3 regions of the Paenarthrobacter sp. genome follow, and region 1 is predicted to be linked to each of the others. Evidence: predicted binding sites of a transcription regulator. Region 1 holds the regulator's gene; each other region holds the start of a gene.
What was found. The regulator LexA, encoded in region 1, represses DNA repair genes until DNA is damaged. The targets are predictions, from matches to a motif close to TCGAACANNTGTTCGA.
Positions count from the first base shown of each region.

Region 2: RIF72_RS07545 (shikimate dehydrogenase) is a predicted target of LexA. The motif match lies at 4,742-4,757, and genes of this name have one in related genera.
Region 3: ruvA (Holliday junction branch migration protein RuvA) is a predicted target of LexA. The motif match lies at 2,882-2,897, and genes of this name have one in related genera.

Region 1 covers NZ_JAPSHI010000003.1:139,217-145,569, reverse strand. The annotation lists gene RIF72_RS04260 (hypothetical protein) at 1-70, opposite strand, end outside; gene hisH (imidazole glycerol phosphate synthase subunit HisH) at 71-814, opposite strand; gene hisB (imidazoleglycerol-phosphate dehydratase HisB) at 811-1,437, opposite strand; gene RIF72_RS04245 (histidinol-phosphate transaminase) at 1,484-2,602, opposite strand; gene RIF72_RS04240 (LysM peptidoglycan-binding domain-containing protein) at 2,681-3,040, opposite strand; gene lexA (transcriptional repressor LexA) at 3,390-4,133, shown strand; gene RIF72_RS04230 (ATP-dependent DNA helicase) at 4,139-6,199, opposite strand; gene hflX (GTPase HflX) at 6,192-6,353, opposite strand, start outside.
Region 2 covers NZ_JAPSHI010000007.1:110,162-116,514, reverse strand. The annotation lists gene RIF72_RS07565 (lyase family protein) at 1-335, opposite strand, end outside; gene pcaG (protocatechuate 3,4-dioxygenase subunit alpha) at 332-946, opposite strand; gene pcaH (protocatechuate 3,4-dioxygenase subunit beta) at 951-1,823, opposite strand; gene RIF72_RS07550 (TIM barrel protein) at 1,864-3,735, opposite strand; gene RIF72_RS07545 (shikimate dehydrogenase) at 3,735-4,643, opposite strand; gene RIF72_RS07540 (IclR family transcriptional regulator) at 4,929-5,699, opposite strand; gene RIF72_RS07535 (MFS transporter) at 5,905-6,353, shown strand, end outside.
Region 3 covers NZ_JAPSHI010000019.1:5,658-12,010, forward strand. The annotation lists gene RIF72_RS14135 (MurT ligase domain-containing protein) at 1-650, opposite strand, end outside; gene pdxT (pyridoxal 5'-phosphate synthase glutaminase subunit PdxT) at 752-1,453, shown strand; gene RIF72_RS14145 (YebC/PmpR family DNA-binding transcriptional regulator) at 1,457-2,212, shown strand; gene ruvC (crossover junction endodeoxyribonuclease RuvC) at 2,278-2,856, shown strand; gene ruvA (Holliday junction branch migration protein RuvA) at 2,960-3,604, shown strand; gene ruvB (Holliday junction branch migration DNA helicase RuvB) at 3,597-4,673, shown strand; gene yajC (preprotein translocase subunit YajC) at 4,816-5,199, shown strand; gene secD (protein translocase subunit SecD) at 5,314-6,353, shown strand, end outside.

The sequences.
Region 1 (6,353 bases):
GCTGGTGGAAGGAGATGCCCCCGCCTATCAGCAGGCCGGCGAGGGCCATCAGCAATACCGACCCCCACATCTAGGCGGTATCGCTTCCGGATGCTTCCGGAGCGGGCCTACGGAGGCTGTCCACCCAGTTTCGCAGGAGCCGGGCTCCGGCATCGCCTGACTTCTCCGGGTGGAATTGCGTAGCACAGAGCGGGCCGTTCTCGACGGCGGCAATGAAGCGTGCACCGTGTTCGGACCACGTGACCATGGGAGGAGCCATGCGGGGCTGAACGACGTCGAAGTTCCATTCCTGGACACCGTAGGAGTGCACAAAGTAGAAACGTTCCTGTTCGACGCCGGCGAACAGCTTGGAGCCCTCCGGCACGTCCACGGTGTTCCAGCCCATGTGCGGCACTACGGGAGCGGGAAGGAGTTCAACCTTGCCCGGCCACTCAGCCATACCCTCGGATTCGGTGCCGTGCTCTACACCGGCTTCGAAGAGGACCTGCAAGCCGACGCAGATGGCCAGCACAGGTCGGCCACCAGCAACCCGGCGTCCGATCATGCGGATGGCATCGACGGACTTGAGCTCCTTCATCACCGTCTCGTAGGCACCCACGCCGGGCACCACGAGTCCATCGGCGTTGAGCACATCCTCAGGCTTGGAGCTCAGAACCACGTGGGCGCCGGCGCGCTCCAGCGCCCGGACAGCAGACCGTACGTTGCCCGATCCGTAGTCCAGCACAGTTACGGTGGGCTTGCCTTCCGGCGACTCCGGCTTCACCGAGGCAGTCGCGTCAGCCACTGCTCCGTTCTTCAGAACCTGGCCGCTCACAGTGCTCCCTTGGTGGACGGGATGCCCTCCACACGGGGATCGGACTCGAGGGCTGCGCGCAGCGCGCGTGCAAAGGCCTTGAACTGGGCCTCGACGATGTGGTGCGGGTCGCGGCCGGCAAGGACATTCATGTGCAGGCAGATCCCGGCGTGCAGCGTGATGGCTTCAAAAACGTGGCGTGTCAACGAGCCCGTGAAGTGTCCACCGATCAGGTGGTACTCCTGCCCGGCCGGCTCACCACCGTGCACCAGGTAGGGACGTCCGGAAACATCAACGACGGCGTGCGCCAAGGCTTCGTCCAAAGGAACCGTTGCTTCACCGAAGCGACGGATGCCGGCCTTGTTGCCCAGTGCCGTCCGCAGGACCTCACCAAAGGTGATGGCGACATCTTCCACTGTGTGGTGCGCATCAATGTGTGTATCGCCAGTGGCCTTCACCGTCATGTCGATCAGGGAATGCTTGCACAGGGCCGTCAGCATATGGTCGTAGAAGGGAACCGAGGTACTGATGTCCGAGACACCGGAACCGTCCAGGTTGATCTCCACCAGGACTGAAGACTCGCTGGTGGTGCGCTCCATGCGCGCGGTGCGGGCAGCGGTCGGCGTGGCGCCGGTTTCGCTCATTGGGACGTCCTTATACACGGAGGATGGGTTGGGTCTATGAACAAGTTTAGGCGTGCGGTGGCGGCGCGTCGTCCAGCAGTGCCTCCAGGGCTTCAAGGAAGGCGGTGGTTTCCGGTTCGGTTCCGGCAGTGACACGCAAGTGCCCAGGGATGCCGACGTCGCGAATCAGCACACCCGCCTCGAGCAGGCCCTGCCAAATCTTGTGCGGCTCCTCGAGCCCGCCAAAGAAGACGTAGTTGGAGTCGGACGCCGCGGGCTTGAGGCCCATACGCAGCAACTCGGTCACAATCCGGTCGCGCTGTACCTTGATGTCCTCGACGTCGGCCATAAGGGCTTCGCGGTGGTTGAGCGCCGCCAGGGCCGTCGCCTGCGTGACGGCAGACAGGTGGTACGGAAGGCGGACCAGCCTGATGGCGTCTGTGACTTCCGGAGCTGCCGCCATGTAGCCGAGCCGGGCACCTGCCAGGGCGAATGCTTTGCTCATGGTGCGGGAGACGATCAACCGTTCACGTCCGGGCAACAACGTCAAAGCGCTCGGAGTATTGTCGTGCGCGAACTCGTGATAGGCCTCGTCCACGATCACAATGGCTTGGCTCGCTTCGCCGGCCTCGTAGACGGCCTCAACAACGTCCAAGCTCAACCCAGTACCGGTTGGGTTGTTCGGTGAGCACAGGAACACGATGTTGGCACCCGTTTCGCGAACCTGCGCGGCGGCCGATTCGGCGTCCAGCCCGTAGTCGTCAGCACGCACACCGCCGACATACTCTGTGTCCGTGCCACTAGCCAGGAGAGGGTACATGGAGTACGTGGGCGGGAAACCGAGCGCCTTGCGTCCCGGTCCACCAAATGCCTGGAGGATTTGCTGCAGGACTTCATTGGATCCGTTGGCGGCCCAGATGTTGTCCGGAGAGAGACCGTGGCCAAGGTACTCGGCCAAGGCTTCACGTAGTTCAGTGAACTCACGATCCGGATAGCGGTTCAGCCCTGTGGCCGCAGCGGCGACAGCCTCGGTGATGGCGGCTTGGACATCTGCCGGGACGCCATGGGTGTTTTCGTTGACGTTGAGCAGGATGGGGACGTCAAGCTGCGGTGCGCCATAGGGGCTCAGTCCACGCAGATTGGTCCGGAGGGGAAGTCGGTCAAGTCGCTCAAGCTGGTCACTCACCAACACAGTTTAAGGGGCGGCCGGGACTGCCGACTAACTGTGACGCCGGGCGATCGGCTCCTGCGGATGGTGGACGACTCAGTTTGCAGGGACGAACAGCTGCTGGCCGGGCAGAATGCGGCCGCCGCGGAGGTCGTTCAGCTGGATGATCTCCGCGATGACATCACGCGGGTCCCGCTCCGGAGCGGCGGCGCCGGCGATGCCCCAAAGGGACTGCCCCGGCTGGACCGTGACCGTGACTGCAACAGGCGGACGCAACTGGGACTGGGAGTCCGACGCCTTGGCCGGGGAGTTGATGAAACCGGCGAGGGTCAGCAGCGCCGCCACCAACAGCATTGCCGGGATGCCGAAGAAGACAATCCGTCCCCGCCGGGTCAGACGCAGGCGAGCGGGCGCCTGAGTGGTGCGGAATTCAGCGAACGTAGTGATTGCGGACATGAGCTGAGCCCTTCTGAGCTATTGCCAGGTTCCGGGGTGCCCGGTGCTTGGCGGCCAATTCTTTGCGTTCCCCTCATCTGACTCTGAATGTTCGAACACTTTGTTCGAACATCCAGTGCCAGCTTCAGGTTTATAGAACACATATTCGAACCTTGCTATGACATTTTTAGCACTTATCAACGAACGGTGTCGAGACTCGCTAGAACAAATGTTTGATAAACGCCTGTGCCTGCCCTACGTTTGAGTGAAGAAACAGCACTGTTTCAGTGGAACAGGAGGGTCTGACATTTTTTGCAGACCCGACAACCCCGGGCTCGCTTCGGGGCGGAATGGAAAGGCATTGGCGAACATGGCAGCGAAAGCCACGGGCGGCGGGGCACCCCTGCGGAGCCAGCAGCCTCAGAAGAGTCCCAAGAGCCTGACTGTCCGGCAGAAAAAGATCCTGGAGACCATCCAGCGATCCGTCAATGACAACGGATACCCGCCCAGCATGCGCGAGATCGGTGACACCGTTGGTCTGGCCAGTTTGTCGAGCGTCACTCATCAGCTGTCCCAATTGGAGAAGCTCGGATATCTCCGCAGGGACCCCAAACGTCCCCGCGCCATGGAAGTCCTGATGCCGCTGACCCTGGACGGTGGCACCATTCCGGGCGTGGAAGCGCCTGCCACCCTTCGCAGTGCGGGTGGCCTTGCTGTAACAGAGCTGGCCAGTGCCAGCGACACCGCCATGGTCCCGCTGGTGGGCCGCATTGCCGCCGGTGGTCCCATTCTGGCTGACCAGACGGTGGAAGACGTGCTCGCGCTCCCCCGGCAACTTGTGGGGCATGGCGAATTGTTCATGCTGAAGGTGGCCGGCGATTCCATGATTGATGCCGCCATCTGTGACGGTGACTGGGTAGTGGTCCGCCGCCAGAACGATGCCATCAACGGTGACATCGTGGCAGCCCTCCTGGATGACGAAGCAACCGTGAAGACCTTCCGGCAGCGGGACGGCCACACATGGCTGCTCCCGCAGAACACCCAGTACGAACCCATCCTGGGCGATCAAGCGACCATCATGGGTAAAGTTGTTTCTGTACTGCGCTCCCTTTAGGCGCCCTACGGGGCTTTAGACGAGCCCAGACGCTCCAAAACGCCACGTACCACTGCTCGGTCCGTCGTTGCCCAGAACGGCGGCAGCGCGGCACGCAGGAAGCCTCCGTAGCGTTCCGTCGAGAGTCGCGAATCGAGCACCGCGACCACTCCCTTGTCGCCAGTCGAACGGATCAAGCGGCCCGCACCCTGCGCCAGTCGAATGGCAGCATGCGTGGCTGAGACCGCCATGAAGCCGTTACCACCGGATTGTGCCACTGCCCGGGAGCGTGCAGTCATCAGGGGATCGTCAGGCCGCGGGAAGGGAATGCGGTCAATGACCACCAAGCGGCATGAGCCGCCGGGAACGTCTACGCCCTGCCACAGTGACATAGTTCCGAAGAGACAGGTGTCCGGCTCATCCGCGAATTGCTTTACGAGGGCCGCCATGGTGGATTCGCCTTGGCAGAGGACATCCACATCCAGCCGAAGCCGCATGGCATCGGCTGCTTCTTCGGCCGCACGCCGTGAGGAGAAGAGGCACAAGGCTCCCCCGCCGGACGCGCGGATGAGGTCTTCCAATTCGTCCAGCGCCTCGGGCGAAGTACCGCGACCGGGTTTGGGCAGATGCTTCGCCACATACAAGACACCCTGTTTGGGATAGTCAAAGGGCGATCCCACGTCAATCCCAGTCCAGCTCGGGGCGCCGTCGCCGATGAGGCCGAGTCCGCCTGCTGCCGGTTCGAAAGCTGAGCCGATGGCCAGAGTGGCGGAGGTCAGCACCACGGTGTGGCCGGCAAAGAGCCCTTCGCGAAGCCGTCCGGCAACGCTGAGCGGGGCGATGTTGATCAAGGCCGGGGCAGTCTCATCAGGTTGCGAATAGCCCTGCTGGGGGTCGAACGTGCTGTTCCGGGAGAACCAGACCACTTCCCGGTTCTCCTTGGCGGCCAGCATGCGTTCGCACAATTCCAGGATCAGCATGAGCCGTGAACGCGCCAGCTGCCTTCCGCCGTCGACTGCGTTTGATGAATCCGTCTTCGAATCCGAGAGCGCAGCGCGCGTCGCGTCCCTCAACTGGTCCAGGCAATCGAGCTGTTCGTCGTTGGGGCCATTGGGCAACAGCCCGTTGGGCACCCCGGCGATGGCCATATCCAACCGCTCCGCGGCGGCGTTGAGCGCGTCAACTGTAATGGCCGTGTGCTTGCGGGCACTTGATGCCGCTGCATGAACCATGGCCACCGACAACTGGCCTGAAACAGCGCCCGTCACACGGTCCTGAAGTTCGTGCGCCTCGTCAACCACCACGACGTCGTACTCAGGCAGCACGGCCAGGCCTTCAAAGGCGCTGACGGCCAGCATGGCGTGGTTGGTGACCACGACATCGGCCTCACCCGCCCTGGAGCGCGCCAGCTCACTGAAGCACTCTTCTGCCATAGGGCACTTCTGGGCTCCCAGGCACTCCATGGACGTCACGGACACCTGACGCCAAGCCCTGTCCGTGACGCCGGGCATGAGTTCGTCACGGTCTCCCGTAACGGTTTTCTCAGCCCATTCCCGGAGACGGACCACTTCCTTACCCAGCTGGGATTGCGGTCCGCCCATGGAGGCAGCAAAGTGGGGCACGCTGGTGTCCTCGCCAAGGGAGAACAGCTGCCCTTCGGAAGGCTCTTCGCTGGGGAACCCGCCCTCGAGTTTCTGCAGGCAGACATAATTTGCCCTGCCCTTGACCAGCGCCACATTGACCGGGCGCTCAAGGGCAGGGTTGATGGTCTCCAGCAGCCGGGGAAGGTCCCGGCCAACGATTTGAGTCTGGAGTGCCAGGGTGGCGGTGGACACGAGGGTCGGCTTATCGCTGTCCATGGAATGGGCGATCAACGGAATCAGGTATGCCAACGACTTACCTGTTCCCGTTCCCGCTTGGACCAATAGATGCTCCCCGGTCTCGATGGCCCGGGTGACATGCTTGGCCATTTCGTGCTGGCCGGCACGGCTTTGTCCGCCCATTCCGGCGACAGCCCGATCCAACAGCTCGAGGGTGGTCTTCTCCCCCACCGACTCGACGGCGTCCGCCGCCACCTTCTCAACCATTACTGACGAACGGCTCCAGTTCGGCGGCCAGGCCTTCGCGCACCATGACAACTACGCGGGTCCCGTTCTCCTCATGCTCAAGGCTGAGGATTTCAGAGTCGGAATTGTGCAGCTTGTTGATCATTTCCCCACGATCGTAGGGAATCAGCAGTTC
Region 2 (6,353 bases), on a different contig from region 1:
ACGTCCTGGCTGGTCAGCGAGGTGTGGACAGCCGGTACCGCGCCCGGGTCCAGGGACTTCACTCGTGTCCGCAGGTCGCCGAGCAGCGGAATAACCGGGTTGCCGCCACCCTGGGCGCGTTCCGCTACAGAAGCGACGTCATATGAGCCGGCGTCGGCGGCTTCGGCCACCACAGCGGCGGAGCCGGCAGGGACCAGCCCCGCATCCTCGAGTACGGCAGCCCAGGCGGCCTCGACGTCGAGAATCGCCGCGATCACGGCACGGTCGCCCGTCAGCGCTGCCACAGCGGGCGACGCCGAGACGGGGCTCAGGAGGCCGAAGTCGCCGTCGGTCATGCCTGGTTTTCCCTGGCAGGATGGTCCGCGTTGACGCTGGTTTCCAGCGAGCCGTCCTGCTGGAAGTCCAGGAACACGGTCTCGTCGCCGCCCTGCAGGCGGATGTCCCAGGTGAGTCCGCCGTCGGCGTCGCGGCGAGCGATCAGCGTCTTACGGCGTTCGGGATCCAGGGAGCTCAGCAGCGGATCATTGGCCAGTGCTTCCTCGTTCTCCGGCAGGTAGACCCGGGTGAAGAGGCGGTTCATGAGGCCGCGGGCGAAAACGGCCACAGAGATGAAAGCGGCCGCGCCGGGTGCAGTGGGCCCGGGGTTGACCGTGGTGAACGTGTAGACGCCGGAGTTGCCAACAGAGCCTCGGCCCCAGCCGGTGAAGGTGTAGCCGTCGCGGACCAGGGAGCCGGTGCGCTGGATGATGTTGCCGTCGGAGTCGGGCTGCCAGATCTCCAGGATGGCGTCCGGAATGGTGTTGCCGGCGCCGTCGTACACGGTCCCCTGGAGGCGGATGCTGCCGGGGCTGCCTGGAGCAAGGAGTTCGTTGTCCTTGTTAAAGGGAAGCGCGTAGCCGTAGAAGGGGCCAACGGTCTGGCCCGGTGTGGGTGTCAGCTTGGTCATGTGCCTACTCCTCGTCCCCGGCGTCGCCGTATGCTTCGTTTTCCGTCCAGGTCCGCTTGGAGCCCGTCAGGATGATGTCCCACTTGTAGCCGAGCGCCCACTCCGGGCTGGTCAGCTCGTGGTCGTACTGTGCCACGAGGCGGTCGCGGGCGTCCTGGTCCACGATCGACTGGTAGATGGGGTCCAGCGGGAAGAGCTGGTCGCCCGGGAAGTACATCTGGGTGACGATGCGCTGCGTGAACTCCGAGCCGAACATGGAGAAGTGGATGTGGGCCGGACGCCACGCGTTCAGGTGGTTCTTCCACGGGTACGCGCCGGGCTTGATGGTGGTGAAGCTGTACGAGCCATCGTCACCGGTAATGCAACGGCCGACGCCGGTGAAGTTCGGGTCAAGCGGTGCGGGGTGCTGATCGCGCTTGTGGATGTAGCGGCCGGAGGCATTGGCCTGCCAGATCTCCACGAGCTGGCCGGCAACCGGGCGCCCGTCGCCATCAAGGACACGGCCCGCAACGATGATGCGCTCACCTTGGGGTTCGCCGTTGTGCTGGATGGTTAGGTCGGATTCCAGCGCGTGGACATCTTGGTGACCGAACGCGGGCGAGTAGAGCTCAATGGTCTCCGGGTCCGCGTGGTGCAGGCTCTTGGTGGGGTGGCGCAGGATGCTGCTCCGGTACGGCGCGTAGTCCAGGCGTGGCATGGTTTCCGGCCCCCGGCCGTTCTTCAGGGCCTCGGCGTAGCGGTCGCTGATGCCTTTCATCTCAGCACTGAGGTCCGCTTGGGTTTCCACCTTCTTGGGGGAAACGTGCGCGGCGTGCGCCTCTGCGGGCGGCACGAGTTCCTCGGATTCGAGCGCTTGTGCGGTCTGTTCTTGCGGCACGGCCGGCTCCTTTCGATGGGTTGAATTGTTGCTTCAGGTTTTATGACGGGTGGAGCGAGTCGTATTGGACGGCGTGGCGCACGGGAGCATTGGGCGCCCCGTAGCCGTCGTAGTTGCCGCGGCGTTCCACCATTTCGAAGAACACACTGCCCACGGTGGCTGTGTAGAAGTGGAGGAATTCGCCGTTGGCATCCCGGTCGTACAGGAGGTTCAGGTCCTTGAGGGTGGCCAGGAATCCGGGTTCAAGATCGAACCGGGCGTCCAAGTCCTCGTAGTAGTTGGCCGGTATCTGCAGGAACTCGAGGCCTCGATCGCGGGCAGACCGGGCAGTGGCCACGAGGTCGTCCACAGCGAAGGCGATGTGTTCCTGGTACGTTTTGCGGGCATTTTGGGCCTGCTGGGCGGGAGCCAGGTTGAGCACCAGCCTGACGGCACCGTTGCTGGTCTCCATGACCTGCGAGCGCACCAGTCCGCTGGGGCTGGGGACCTCGGCGAACGGCTGCGGTTCAAGGGCAAGGGCGCTGGTGTAAAAGAGGACAGCTTCGTCAAAGTGCTGCCAAGGCTGGGCGAGGTTCACGTGGTCAATGACGGCGTTCTGCTGTGCTGCAGAGTGTTCCAGCCCTTCGCCGAACTCGTGGGTCCACGCGGCGGTGCCATCCGGGCTGCCCTGGCAGAGGAAAATCTCGGTGGAGTCCGGGGCGGAGATGCCTTGAAAGACCTCCTCGTCAGCTTGAACCTTTCGAGCCACTACGGGCGCCTTGAGTTGCTGGGCGCGAGCGGAGGCAATCACTGGAGAGTCGACGTCGAACCCCAAAGCGGCGATAGCCGGTTCTGCGTGCGATGCCGCCTGCTCGTTGATGATCACGCGGGCCTGGCCCATGGTCCAGAGCTGGACGTCCTTGGTGCGGTGGCGGCCCTCGAACTCGAAGCCGAGCTGGCCCAGGAGCTTCTCCAACTGCGCGGTGTCGTCAGCCTTGACCTCGGCGAAGTTGAAGCCGGCGGGTTCGTTCACCTTGGGCAGGGTGGCAAGTTCCATGGGATAACGACGCCGGGACGCGGCTGTTGATTCGTTTCCAGCTTCAGCGGAGGTGCTGGCGAGCCACTTGGCGCTCTGCTCCTCCAGCCAAATCAGGGAGCGCATGGCATCCACGGCCGTGCGTTCGGTGTCCGACTGGCGGAAGACGTCGTTGAAAACTTCAAGTGACACCGGGCCCGTGTAGCCGGCGCGGACGACGTGGCCCATGAACTTGGCGAGCTCGAACTGGCCTTCGCCCGGGAAGACGCGGTAGTGGCGGCTCCAGGACAGAACGTCCATGGAGAGCTTGGGGGCGTCGGCCACCTGGACGAAGAAGATCTTTTCGGCGTCGATCTGCTCGATCGGCGCCGTGTCCCAGTCGCGGGACAGGATGTGGAACGAGTCCAGGCAGGTGCCGAGGTTGGGGTGGTCCACCATCTCCACCAAGCGGTACGCGTGCTCATAATCGTTGACGTATTTGCCCCAGGCCAGCGCTTCGTAGGCAACCTTGACGCCGTGATCCCCGGCCAACCCGGCGAGTTCGGCCAGCTGCCCGGCCCTGAGGTCGTCGTCGTCGATGGTGGCCGTTGCGACGTTGGAGCAGACCAGGATGGTGTCCATACCCAAGCGGGACATGAGCTTGAACTTGGCCTCCGCCCGGCGGAGGTTGGCTTTGAGCAGGTCCGGGGTGACGCCGTCGAAATCCCGGAACGGCTGGTACAGATCAAGGCCCAAGCCGAGATCTGCGGCCATTTTCCGTACGTCTTCGGGGCTGAGCGGCGAGGTGACCAGGTCCTGCTCGAAGATCTCAATACCGTCAAAGCCCGCGATGGCACAGGCCTGCATCTTCTCCTTCAGCGTGCCGGACAGGCAGACCGTGGCGATTCCGGTGCGCATCAGTGTGCTGCCTTCGCGAGGGCGGGGGCGGCCGCCGCGTCTTCCACCGCGATCAGTTCCAGGAAGTGTGCGCGCATACGGTCACGGTCTGGTTCGCGTCCCGTGATGAGCTTGAAGGAGTCGGCCGCCTGACCGACTGCCATGCGGCCGCCGTCGAGGACATCGCAGCCCTTGGCGCGGGCTTCGCGCACCAGTTGCGTCTCGATGGGGCGGTAGACGATGTCCGCCACCCAGTGGCGCGGCTCCAACAGCTCCACGTCGAGAGGCAGTCCCGGGTGGGCGGCCATGCCGATCGGTGTGCAGTGCACCAGGCCGTCGGCGAGGGGCATGATCCCACCGAGTTCCGTCGGAGTGCGCGGAGTGACAGTGGCCTCAGGGAAGAGCCCGCCGAGTTCAGCGGCACGTTCCGCAGCGCGAGCTGCATCCATGTCAACGAGGTCCAGCGCGCTGACGCCGGCTTTGAGGAGCGCGTACGCGACGGCGGAACCGGCTCCGCCTGCGCCAAGCTGGACCACGCGGTCCAACTTTGCGCCGGGAAGTCCGTCCGCGAGCGCCGAGCCGAAACCCGAAAAGTCTGTGTTGTGGCCGATGAACCGGCCGTCCTGGATCAGGACCGTATTGACGGCACCCAGGCGACGGGCGTCATCGGAAATTTCGTCCAAGTGCTCCAGCACCAGCTGCTTGCAAGGGTGCGTGATGTTCAGGCCGTTGAAGCCCATGCGCTGAGCTGCGGTGAGGAGGTCCCCGACGGCGGTGGCGGGCAAGGCGAGTTCCAGCAGGTCGACGGGGCGGTACAGCAAGCGAAGGCCCTGCACATCGGCTTCGCGTTCGTGCATGGGCGGCGTCAGCGAGGGCATGACGCCTTCGCCTATGAGGCCCACCAGAACGGACTCGGCTCGGTTGCTCATCCTAAAGCTCCTTTGACTTCAGCACCGCGGGGTTCAGGCGCTTTCTGGGGGCGCCTGCTCTCCCGGGTGTTTTTTAGATTACTACAACTGTTCATATTCCGCACGCCTGTTCTTATCGCGAACAATGTGCGTTGGGGCTGCTCGTTGCGGGGCCTACTCTGCGCCCTCCGCCGCGGGCTTGGCGCGCAGAGCGGGCCTCACAGCGAAGGCGGCCGAGGTTGCAAGGCCTACTCTGCGGTGCATTCCGGGAGTTTGCCGCGCAGAGCGGGCCACGCAACGAGGAGGTCATCGCTGGGGCAGCCGGGCGGCGAGTTCAGCCGCAGCTTCCTGAAGCGTGGGCACGTGCGCGATAAGTTCCTCCATGGACATCCGAAACACCGGCACTGCGGTGGCCAGCGACGCGAAAGCGTGCCCCTGGGAGTTGAGGACCGGAACCGCGACAGCACGCATGCCGATCTCGTTTTCTTCATCCATCACGGCGTAGCCCTGACGGCGGACTTGCTCGATTTCCTCCCGGAACTTGTCACGGTCGGTGATCGAGCGGTCGGTCAAGGGATCCAGGGGAAGCTCTTCGAGGAGCCGTTTCCGCTCAATCTCATCCTCGAACGCGACGATCGCCTTGCCCACCGAAGTGGTGTGGAGCGCGCCAAGATGGCCGGGGTCGCTCGTGACGCGAAAGGTCTTGGGGCCATCCACCTTGTTCACGGTGAGGTGATGATTGCCGTCACGAACGGACAAGATCGTGGCCTCATGCGTGCTTTCGGTAACTCGCTGGAGGACCGGCAGCGCGGTGGCCGCGAAGCCATGATGATTCGAGACGCGCTGACCGAGTTGGAAGACACGCAAACCCAGGTGGTAGCGGCGCCCATCCGGCTCGTAGTCCACAAACCCATCGCGCGTCAGCGAGCCCAGCAGCCTGTAGGTGGTACTGAAGGGGAGGTTCGCACTCCTCGCCAGGTCCGCTGCACTCGCCCCGCGGGGTTCATTGCCCAGTAAAACCAACAGGCTCAAGGCCTTGCCGACCATGTCGGTCTTTGTGTCCTCTTTCACACTCATGTCTCGATGCTCTCATATAGTGAGAGCTATTTCTAGATGGTGGCGACTTCTCTTGACAAGTGACCCCACTCACAGCCAGTATTGCTGTATTGCACAAGTAGCTCTCACCATGTGGTTACTTGTGCAGGGATCGACCGGCCGCACCTCGCTTGGGTCTCCCCACAGAAGCCAGATCCGCGACATCGTCGTCACAGAAGGAACACCCATGAGCCAAACAATGCCGTCAGCGACGCCAGGCACTGAAACCACCGCCGGAACACCCAAGAAAGCCGCGCTTGCCAGCTTCCTGGGCAGCGCCGTCGAGTACTACGACTTCTTCATCTTCGGTTCTGCCGCGGCCCTGATCTTCCCCCACGTCTTCTTCCCCTCCGCGGATGCCAACGCGGCCATCATGTCCTTCGCGACCTTCGGTTTCGCCTACATCGCACGTCCTGTAGGTGCCGTGATCCTGGGCCACTTCGGTGACCGCATTGGCCGGCAGAAGGTCCTCATGTTCACGCTGATCCTGATGGGGGCCGCCACTTTCGTGATTGGCTGCCTCCCGGACTTCAAGACCATTGGCTGGTGGGCACCCATCCTGCTGGTAGTTGCCCGCCTTTGCCAAGGACTTTCCGCCGCTGGTGAGCAGGCCGGTGCTTCCTCCATGACTTTGGA
Region 3 (6,353 bases), on a different contig from region 1:
GACGGGCCAATGGCCGTGGTGCGCATCTCGTCGTCGTTGGGGAAAGTGCTGCGCAACGATTCATCGAGACCGAAATACCTGATTTCGGGGTGGTGAACGGCGTGGAGGGTGTTGAGGGCAGTCGCAATCCGGGCTACGCGTGGGTCTTCCCGGTTGAGGACCACGGTGTCCGTTGTCTTGGAGGCGATGTGCTCCAGCAAGCGGGCCGTTTTGTCGATTTCACCGAAGCGGTCCAACTGGTCGCGCAGTACGTTCAGCAAGAGGCTGAAGCGGGGCTCCACCTTGTTGACGAAGTGCACGGCGTGGGCTTCGTCAAGTTCCAGAATGGCGATGTCCGCGTCGAGACGTCCACGCCAATCCACATCGCCCAGGAGTGAGGCTGCCACCCCTCGGGTGAAGTTGCTGCCGCTGCGGTTGGTAAAGACCTTCAAGCCTTGGCTTTCAAGGAGTTCCACCACCATTTTGGTGGTAGTGGTTTTACCGTTGGTGCCGCTGACTACGGCAACGCCGAGGGGGAGCGACGCCAGCGTTCGCTGCATGAAGCCGGGGTCGATTTTCTCGACCACCAGGCCGGGGAAAGCTGAGCCTCCGCCCCGGAGCCGGGACAGTGTGCGGACCAGCTTGCCGAGGGGAACGCTGAAGGAAAGCATGCTCTGTAATATATCCCAGCCAGGGCATGGAACCTTGACTGACGTCAGCCCCGGCGGTCGCAGGCAAGGTTACTGAGGGCTTGGACCACTATGATGGTCGAATGACCAACCCCCTTTCCGACGCTTCGTCACGCGTGGGTTCAGGACTCCGAATCGGCGTGCTGGCTCTCCAGGGCGACTTCCGCGAGCATATCCACGCTGTTGAGGCCGCTGGGGCCACCGGCATGGGTGTTCGCCGCCCCTCAGAGCTCGACGACATCGACGGCCTGATTATCCCCGGCGGCGAGTCCACCACAATAGACAAGCTTTCCCGGATTTTCGAAGTCCGAGACCCCCTTCAGAAGCGCATTGCAGAGGGCCTGCCCGTTTACGGCTCCTGCGCCGGCATGATCCTGCTGGCCAATGAAATTGCAGACCCGGCTACGGACCTGGACGGAAATCCCCAGCAGACTTTTGGCGGCTTGGATATTACGGTCCGCCGCAACGCTTTCGGACGACAACGCGAGTCCTTCGAAACCGACCTCGATTTCAAGGGCTTGGACTTCAGTGCCGGGGAATCCGGCGTGGATCCGGTTCACGCGGTATTCATCCGCGGCCCTTGGGTGGAGCGTGTGGGTCCGGGGGTGGAAGTCCTCGCCCAGGTTGATCCCGATCACGCCAGCCACACGGCTACTTTGCATGGAGTGGCTAGAATTGTTGCAGTGCGTTCCGGCCAACTGCTGGCCACCTCCTTCCACCCGGAAGTGACGGGAGAGAAACGCGTGCATGAACTCTTTATTCGAATGATCAGAGGAGAAGCGTAAAGCATGTCAGGCCACTCCAAATGGGCGACCACCAAGCACAAGAAAGCCATCATTGACGGCAGGCGTGCAAAGTCGTTCGCGAAACTGATCAAGAACATCGAAGTCGCTGCCCGCATGGGTGGACCGGACCTTGCCGGCAACCCGGGCCTTGAACTCGCTGTCACCAAGGCGAAGAAAACGTCGGTACCCAATGACAACATCGACCGCGCCATCAAGCGTGGCGCGGGCCTCACCGGTGAGGTGGTGGACTACACCGAGATCATGTACGAAGCCCGCGGTCCCCAAGGTTCGGCATTGTTGATTGAATGTCTGACCGACAACAAGAACCGCGCTGCTTCCGAGGTGCGCCTGGCGATTTCGCGCAACGGCGGCACCATTGCCGATCCCGGTTCCGTAAGCTACCTCTTCGCCCGCAAAGGTGTAGTTGTCTTGCCCAAGAACGGCCTCAGCGAAGACGACATCCTGATGGCTGTCCTCGACGCCGGAGCCGAGGAAGTCAAGGACAGCGGTGAGAACTGGGAAATCCATTCCGAGCCCTCCGATCTCCAGGCCATCCGCGACGCCTTGAAAGAAGCCGGCATCGACTACGACACTGACGAAGCCGAATTCGTTCCGTCCATGCAGGTGGAGTTGGACGTTGACGGCGCCAAGAAGTTCATGAAGCTCGTGGATGCCTTGGAAGACCTGGACGATGTCCAGAACGTGTACAGCAATGCGGACCTTAGCGAGGAAGTACAGGCTGCCCTCGACGCCGAGTAGTCGGGTGGGGCGCAGCACTATACTTTGAGACTCAGCAGGTTTACAGCCATCAGGAAGGCCCGGACTTGACTCTTCGCGTATTGGGAGTCGATCCGGGCCTTACCCGTTGCGGCATCGGTGTAGTGGACATTGAGCGAAATCGCCGGGCCACCATGGTGGCCGTCGGAGTGGTGGGCACGTCCGCCGAGCTGACCCTGGATAAGCGTCTGCTGGTTATTGCCCAAGCCATTGACGAATGGTTGGACCTGCACAAGCCGGATGTCGTCGCCGTCGAGCGTGTTTTCTCGCAGATGAACGTGAGCACGGTGATGGGCGTGGCTCAGGCCTCGGGCGTCGTCATCGTGGCTGCAGCACGCCGTGGCATCCCGGTCGCCTTGCATACACCCTCCGAGGTTAAAGCCGCAGTCACCGGCAGCGGCACTGCCAACAAGGATGCTGTCACCAAACTGGTCACAAAAATCCTGCGGCTGGATGCTCCACCGAAGCCGGCTGATGCGGCCGACGCCCTCGCGTTGGCCCTCACCCACGCGTGGCGCGCAGGCAGTGGTATGGGCTCGGCCGGTGACGCCAACGGTAAAGGCGGACTCACCCCCGCGCAAAAGGCGTGGGCCGAAGCCGAAGCAAAAGCGCGCCGCAAACGGTGATTGTCAGCTGCCCTTGCTAGGGTATTCGTAGATATGTTCGGATAGTCCGCTCTGGCCGCAGTAATTACGGCAACGGAGCAGGCAGTATTTCAGGAGCCGGGTCTTGATCAGTTTTCTCCGTGGAACCGTAGCCCACGTTGGTTTGTCCACCGCTGTTATCGACCTCAACGGTGCAGGTATGAGTGTCTTCGCCACACCGCAGACCTTGAGCCACCTCAAAACAGGAACCGAAGCCAAGCTCTTCACTTCCATGATCGTCCGCGAAGATTCACTCACGCTGTTCGGATTTGCCGACGACGACGAACGCGAAGTCTTCGACGTCCTGCTCAGTGTCAGCGGGGTTGGGCCCCGTTTGGCCCTAGCCGTCCTCGCCGTGCACGAACCGGAAGCCATCCGGGTGGCGGCTCACACCGGAGACAGCAAAGCATTCACCAAAGTCCCGGGTATCGGCCCCAAGGTGGCCGGCCGTATTGTCCTCGAGCTGGCCGGGAAGTTGGTTCCGCACGGAACGGGGACCGGTACTGCTCCTGCCGCAGCCCCGAACGCAGAATGGAAACCGCAGGTGGTGGCAGCCATGACCAGTTTGGGATGGTCCGAGAAAGACGCCAACGGCAGTATCGACAAAGCCATGGCCGACTCGCCGGAACTCGTAGACGCAGCAAACGTGGCCCAAATACTTCGGGCTACGCTGCGCTGGCTTGGCCAGGACGGGGCACGCGCCGGCAACCGCGTAGGCAGCCGTGGCTGAGCAGTCACTCGTCAGCGGGGGAGAGGAACCGGAAGAGCGGGTTATTGAGGCTGCTCTGCGCCCCAAGAACCTGCACGACTTCGTAGGACAGCATCGGGTCCGCAAGCAACTTGCCTTGGTGCTTGAGGCCTCGAAGATGCGTGGCCGCAGCGCCGACCACGTGCTGATGTCCGGACCTCCGGGGCTCGGTAAGACCACCCTTGCCATGATCATTGCAGCGGAGATGAACGCGCCGCTGCGTATTAGCAGCGGACCGGCCATCCAGCACGCCGGCGATCTCGCAGCCATCCTTTCATCGCTCTCGGAGGGCGAGGTCCTGTTTCTTGACGAGATCCACCGCATGTCCAGGCCCGCTGAAGAAATGCTGTACATGGCCATGGAGGACTTCCGCGTGGACATCGTGGTGGGCAAGGGAGCAGGCGCAACTGCAATTCCCCTGGAACTGCCGCCTTTCACCCTGGTAGGTGCCACCACCCGCGCAGGACTCCTGCCTGGTCCATTGCGGGACCGCTTCGGTTTCACCGGGCACCTCGAGTTCTACTCGGTGGCCGAACTCGAACTTGTCCTCCGCCGTTCTGCCGGGCTTCTGGACCTGAAGGTAAACTCTGCAGGTTTCACCGAGATCGCAGGAAGGTCACGCGGCACACCGCGTATAGCCAACCGGCTCCTGCGCCGTGTTCGTGACTGGGCGCTCGTTCATGGCATCGAGCAAATCGACGCCCGTTCGGCGTCAGCGGCCTTGGATATGTACGAAGTAGACGAGCGTGGCTTGGATAGGCTGGACAGGTCCGTTCTCGAAGCCCTCATTACCAAGTTCAACGGTGGCCCTGTTGGCTTGTCCACCTTGGCCATTGCCGTAGGTGAAGAACCCGAAACGGTGGAGACCGTGGCTGAGCCTTTCTTGGTGCGGGAGGGACTTCTGGGACGTACTCCGCGGGGTCGAATTGCGATGGCGTCCGCTTGGACCCACCTTGGCTACGCCGTACCGGCTGGAGTCTTTGGCCAGGAGGCGCTGGCCTTGTTCGGTGAGGACGAAAACCACGCCGAAAGCATAGATACGGTTGGTTAACACGCTCTGTTCAGCTTTTCCCACTAGACTGGTATGACGCTCGGCACGTTCGAGTCCTTGATCCATGCCGCTATGCGGATCTGCCAGGGACGTTGCCGTGAACCAAAACGTAAGTACAGAACGGAACTTCCCTGTGGATCCAATGACCATATTGCTGTTCGTCATGCTTGGACTCTTTGTCTTCATGATGTTCCGCCGCAACAAGAAGACCCAGCAGCAGCAGGCTGAAATGCAGTCCAAATTTGCTCCTGGTGTCGACGTCATGACCAGCTTCGGTCTCTTTGGCCGCATCGTGTCCATCGACGAAGCTGAGAACAAGGTCGTCATCGAACTCTCCCCGGGGAACCAGGCAACGGTTCACCGACAGGCAGTCACCAAGGTGGTCGAAACGGCCCCCGAGGAAGCACCGGTTGTCCCGGATGACGCTTCTTCCCTGACCGCCGCGGAGACTGAAGCTCCTACCGCCGTCGAGACGCCGGAAGAAACCATCGCGCGCCTCAACAAAGAGGACAAGAAGGACAACTAGCACCGTCAGTCGCGGCGACACCGCGCAAGGCAACTTCTACGGCAGCGGAGAGCCGCCGGCAGACGCTTACCAGCGTCGGCCGGCGGCTGTCCGGCGATAACAGGAAGATCGATAATGGCACGGACCGGCCCCAAAAACTCAGCCCGCAGGGTGCTGACCTGGCTTGGAGCAATTTTCGTTGTATTAACCGCTGTCCTTGCTGGCGGAGTAGTGACTGGCAATGCCAGTTGGGCTCCCAAGCTTGCTCTGGACCTTGAAGGCGGAACCCAGATGATCCTGGCACCCCGGGTGGAGGGTTCCAGCGACATCAATGAGGAGCAACTCAACCAGGCAGTTGCCATTATCCGGCAGCGAGTAGATGGCTCCGGTGTTGCTGAAGCCGAAATCAGCACCCAGTCCGGCCGCAACGTGGTGGTCAGCCTTCCGGGAACACCGTCGAAGGAAACCCGCGACCTCATTCAGGCTTCGGCCGACATGAACTTCCGTCCAGTCATCACTTATGGCGATCCTGCGGCTATACCCGCCGAGCAGCGCACTCCTGAGGATCAGCTGAACAAGCCGACGGCGGAGCCGGCCAACGCGAGTGATGTCAACTGGATTACCCCGGAAGTCCAGAAGGAATTCGAAGCACTCGACTGCGTCAATCCTTCGGCTGAAAGGCGTGAGCGTTCAGATCCCGCGAAGCCGCTGGTAACCTGCGAGGCGGCCACTGCCACGACTCCGGCCATCAAGTACATCCTCGGGCCTGTTGAGGTCAAAGGCCAGGACATCAGCGATTCCTCCTTTACCCAAGTTCAGGGTGCCCAGGGCTCCGTGACGAATTCCTGGGGTGTGAACATTGTCTTCAACTCGGATGCAACGGCAAAGTTCAAGGCCGTAACCGAACGCCTCAACCAGTTCTATGCTGCAGCGGAGGCCCAGGGCACTGACGATCCCAAGTCACAGTTCGCGATCGTCCTGGACGACAAAGTACTTTCAGCCCCTCGCGCCCTGGCTGTCATCACCGATGGAAAGCCCCAGATCACGGGTAACTTCACCCAGGCGTCTGCGAAGGCCTTGTCTGACCAGTTGCGCTATGGCGCACTGCCCATCAGCTTCGAGATCCAATCACAAGAGCAGATTTCGGCCACGCTCGGCGGCGACCAACTTCGCCT